DNA from 2 places in the Thermosynechococcus sp. QKsg1 genome. Region 2 is predicted to be linked to the other one. Evidence: riboswitches for the same ligand, from Rfam matches in the RefSeq annotation. Region 2 holds a riboswitch; the other holds the start of a gene.
What was found. A riboswitch is a leader RNA that binds a small molecule or an ion and turns the genes downstream of it on or off. The one in region 2 is predicted to bind cobalamin.

Region 1 (2,198 bases), 900 kb from region 2:
GGCCAAGTGATACGCTAGGGCTTTCATCGTTCGAAAAATGTTGTAAAAGCCATTGGCTCGCGAGGGGGTTAAGCTGACATTTAGTCCGGTTTGCTGAATAAAGTCAGGTTTTAACTGCAGGATTTCTGCAGGTGTCAACCCACTCAACCCTTCAACCAATAGCCCCACCAATCCCTTCGTTACCTGAGCGTCAGAATCCCCCTGAAAAATCACCTTGCCCTGCTCTAAAGAAGCCGTCACGTACACTTGGGAGACACAGCCGGGCACGCGGTTGGCGGCGACCTTCTGCTCCTCAGGAAATGGCGGCAGGCGCTTTGCAAAGCTCAGCAAGTATTCATAGCGCCGCTTTGGATCTGAGATCTGTTGGAACCGCTGAACAATGCGATCGAGGGAAGCCGGTAAAGGCTGGCAGGCAGAGGGCATATTGACTTAGAAGAACGCTGCTGAGAAAAATGATAACCATTTCTGATTTTACCCTCAGCAGTTGCACAATAACGGCAGCAGTCAACCTAGGGGCAGCTTTTCATGCCAATAGACCGCCGTGCTCTTACCCTTAACTCGTAACTTGTGTTAGCCTTTAATGTACTTACTCGGTTCTGGTGGGGATCAGCCATCAGACGCAAGGGGGAAAGTGCAGTGCAAATCTGCCGCTGTCCCGCAGCTGTGATGAGAGGCACTACTCTCTCAGTCAGAATGCCCGCCGAGTTGTGAATGTCGTTATGCCAACATCTGCGAGGTACAGATGATGTTCTTCATGCTTCAATTTTCATTAATTTGCCTAGGTAAAGACCCCCCCTACCGCCCTTTTCTGGCAAGGTTCCTGCCGTTACTGTAGCACAAGTGATTTTGGAGATTTTCAAGTACCTACAAGCACCTAGAGAAGGGCTCCTCTTGCAGTGACCCACGCTAGGTTCTGCTGATGATGCTGGAAGTGCACTGCTTGTTGGACTGAAAACAGCCAGCTTTCATTGTCTATTGAGAGAACTGTCAACACTCAGGGTACCATAACAATGACCATTCAGACTGCAACGCTAGGCTACCCCCGTATTGGTAAAAATCGCGAGCTGAAAAAGGCATTGGAAGCCTTTTGGAATGGTAAATCCAATCAAGAAAATTTACTACAAACGGTTCAAGATATTGAATTGGCAAATTGGCAAACGCAACTGCAGGCTGGCATTGATCGCATTGGCGTTGGCGATACCAGTTTTTACGATCCCGTTCTCGACTGGAGTATCCGCCTCGGCCTCATCCCACAGCGGTATCAAGCCTTTACAGGGTTGGAGCAATACTTTGCAATGGCTCGCGGTCGAGAGGGAATTCCAGCCCTTGAGATGACCAAATGGTTTGACACCAACTATCACTACTTGGTTCCCGAAATGAGTCAGCCTCTTCAGGCAGCAGACTTTAGTGATTTTCTGGGGATCATCGGTCGCGCCCAAAAGGTCTTGGGCGATCGCGCCGTTCCCATGGTGCTAGGGCCTTTAACCCTGCTACGGCTGAGTCGGCTGCAGATGAATCTAGAGGAAGCGTTGTCTTGCCTAGTGGAGCGCTATCTTATCCTGTTGGCTGAATTGAAGAACCTAGGGGTGGTTGAGGTACAAATCCACGAACCTGCCTTGGTTTTTGGGGACACCAACAACTTCAGGGAATTGTATGAATCAACATTTGATGCGCTCTGTCAAGTTGGCTTGCCGATTTACCTAGTGACCTACTTTGATGATCTCGGCGCTGCCTATCCTTGGGTGGTGACGTTGCCCGTAGCCGGCATTAGTCTAGATTTTACCCGTGGGCAGAACTTGGCATTATTGCAGCAGTTTAGTTTCCCAAGGGATAAACAGCTGGGGGTGGGTATTGTGGATGCCCGAAACATTTGGAAAATTTGCCCAGAACTTGTTGTGTCAACCTTAGCAGCGATTCAGGGTATCACAACCAATATCCGGTTGCACCCCTCAGCCTCTTTACAATTCGTCCCCTACGATGCAGCACGAGAAGTGAAGTTACCAGAGCCATTGCGGCGGGTGTTGAGTTTTGCCGAACAAAAGTTGGATGAGGTGGTGCTATTGGCCCAGACGCTGCAGGAGAGTCCCAAAGCCCTTGCCCAGCACCCCCAATTAGCAGAGATTGAAGCCCAGTGGCAGGCCTTTAAGGAATTTAGGCCTGTGAATCCAGTGGTACAACAGCGGTTGCGCAATTTAACC
Region 2 (2,198 bases):
CCTGAGCTTGTACTCAAGGTGGATATCCGATGTGGCAATGAAGGTGTGAATCCGCGGATAGTAGGCGGGCTTGAGGGCTTTTGCGGCGGCTTCAATATCTTGGCGGGTGGCACGAGCCAAGCCACAGATCACCGGCCCTGTTTCGGTGCCCACGGTTTCGGCAATCCGCTGTACGGCTTCAAAGTCGCCGGGGCTGGCAAAGGGAAAACCCGCCTCAATAATATCCACCCCCAGTCGGGCCAGTTGACGGGCGATCGTGAGTTTTTCATCCACATTCAGCGAGGCACCCGGCGACTGTTCACCGTCCCGCAGGGTGGTATCAAAAATCAACACCCGATCAACGGTCTGGGGAGGATATTTAATGCGCATAGACAAGCCCCATTCAAGCTTGAGAAAGAGTAGCAGTTATTTCTACTCTAACATTTTCGCTGGGAAGCAATGTCTAGGGAACTTGCCAAATGCGTTGGTGATAACTGGGCAAGTGATCCAAGTCCATGGTTGATCCATGGTGAGGGTGATGCCCCCCGTGATCATGGCTGTGGGAGGGGTGCTCATGATCCTGATGATGGTGGTGATGATGGCTATGGCCTGCCACCAAGCGGAATTTGCAGGCTTCACAGTTCATGGCCACCTGCCCCGTATGGGTTTCAATTTCCCGCTGCCGCGTGAGATAAAATAGTTGCGGATGCAGGCCAATTTCCGGTAGGTTCACGTATTCAACACTGGGATAGGCAGCTTGGGCTTCTGCGGTAAGGGTATAGATTTTCTTGACTAATGCCCCTGTAAACATGAAGTGGGGCAGGACAATGACGCGGCGGGGCTGGTAAAGATTCGCCCGCCCAAATCCTTCGGGTAGGCGGGGATGGGTAATGCCAATAAAGCAGACCTCAACGGTTTTGTAGCCACTGCCTTCCCAGAGCATGCGGGCTAGCTTAAAGACATCGCCATTGGCATCGGGATCACTGGAGCCGCGTCCCACCACTAGGAGAACGGTTTCTTCGCGGCCAATGCCTTGGGGATTAAATTCTGGTGAGTCCAAGCGTTCAAGGCGCGATCGCCACAGGGTTAAAATTTCGGGGGCAATGCCATAGTGGCGGCCATAGTGATAGCGCAATTGCGGAAACGCCCGCCGTGCCCAATCCAACTCATTGGTGACATCAAACTTATTGTGGCGAGCAGCAAAGAGTAAAACTGGCAGCACTGACAAGTCTGTATGACCTGCAGCAACACACCGGCTGAGCACATCAAAAATCGAGGGTTCCGTTAACTCCAGAAAACAGGGAAAAACAGGCCGGCAGGGATCCAGTTGATAATAGGCTTGGGCAAAGTCCAAAAATGCTTGGCGACCTTCCGGATCGCGCGTCCCATGACCGACGAGTAAAAGCGGTCGAGATTGGGGGAGAGGGGGTAAATCGAGGCTAAAACCGAGGGGATTGAGAATGGAATCGTTGAGCGTAACAACCACGTTGAAACTCCATGCCCGTGCGACGCAGGCAAACAGAGTGAACCACAGCAAGTAGGCATTCTGGCTGAGGGGGGTTCCCCATCACAGCTGCGGCACAGCACCAGACTTGCACTGGATTTTCCCTACAGGCTGCTCTTCACAGTGAACGTTGCCAATTGTAACGAGATTCTCAGACCCCTGTCTATGCGGGGGGTGGGCACATTAGGGACTTATAGCGCCGCAGCATCGAGAACGCCAATGGTCTGGTTGTAGATGGCTTGAGCTTCTTCGGGGGTGTTGCCAATGCTGACGAGTCCCAGCTTACCAAATTCCGAGAGTGCCCCCATGAGGTGAAAGACAGTGCCCGTTTCGGTGCTGGAATCAAAGTGGAGATGGTAGCGGGCAATCATATCTAAGAGATCATTGGGCAGGAGGCCGCGATAGTGGGGTTGGCAGAGGTTATCGGAGGCAATGTAATACTTGGGACGGCGGTGCTTGCTGTAAAACAGTCCAGAGGCTAGCTCATAGTGACCATCGGTGAGAAACTTTAGGGTCATGAAGGGGTGCGTGGTACCACCCTTGCGCAGGTTAATTTCAATGGCGTAAAGCTCCCACCCTGCTGTTGTCTGGGTGGCAACAACGTCCACACCAAAACAGCCGATCACCCCCTGCTGTGCTAAGTACGTCCCTACCTTTTGCCCCAATTCTTGGAGTTGTTGGCGATAATCGGCATGGGCAGGAAATTCACAGCCAA

Region 1: it holds a riboswitch for cobalamin, as region 2 does, so the genes downstream of both, metE (5-methyltetrahydropteroyltriglutamate--homocysteine S-methyltransferase) here and RHP47_RS09015 (sirohydrochlorin chelatase) in region 2, are expected to answer to the same signal.

What each region holds. Positions count from the first base shown of each region.
Region 1 covers NZ_CP134200.1:923,149-925,346, forward strand. The annotation lists gene RHP47_RS04655 (SufE family protein) at 1-423, opposite strand, end outside; cobalamin riboswitch at 575-720, shown strand; gene metE (5-methyltetrahydropteroyltriglutamate--homocysteine S-methyltransferase) at 1,011-2,198, shown strand, end outside.
Region 2 covers NZ_CP134200.1:1,826,301-1,828,498, reverse strand. The annotation lists gene RHP47_RS09020 (2-isopropylmalate synthase) at 1-369, opposite strand, end outside; gene RHP47_RS09015 (sirohydrochlorin chelatase) at 443-1,465, opposite strand; cobalamin riboswitch at 1,498-1,639, opposite strand; gene RHP47_RS09010 (peptide ligase PGM1-related protein) at 1,675-2,198, opposite strand, start outside.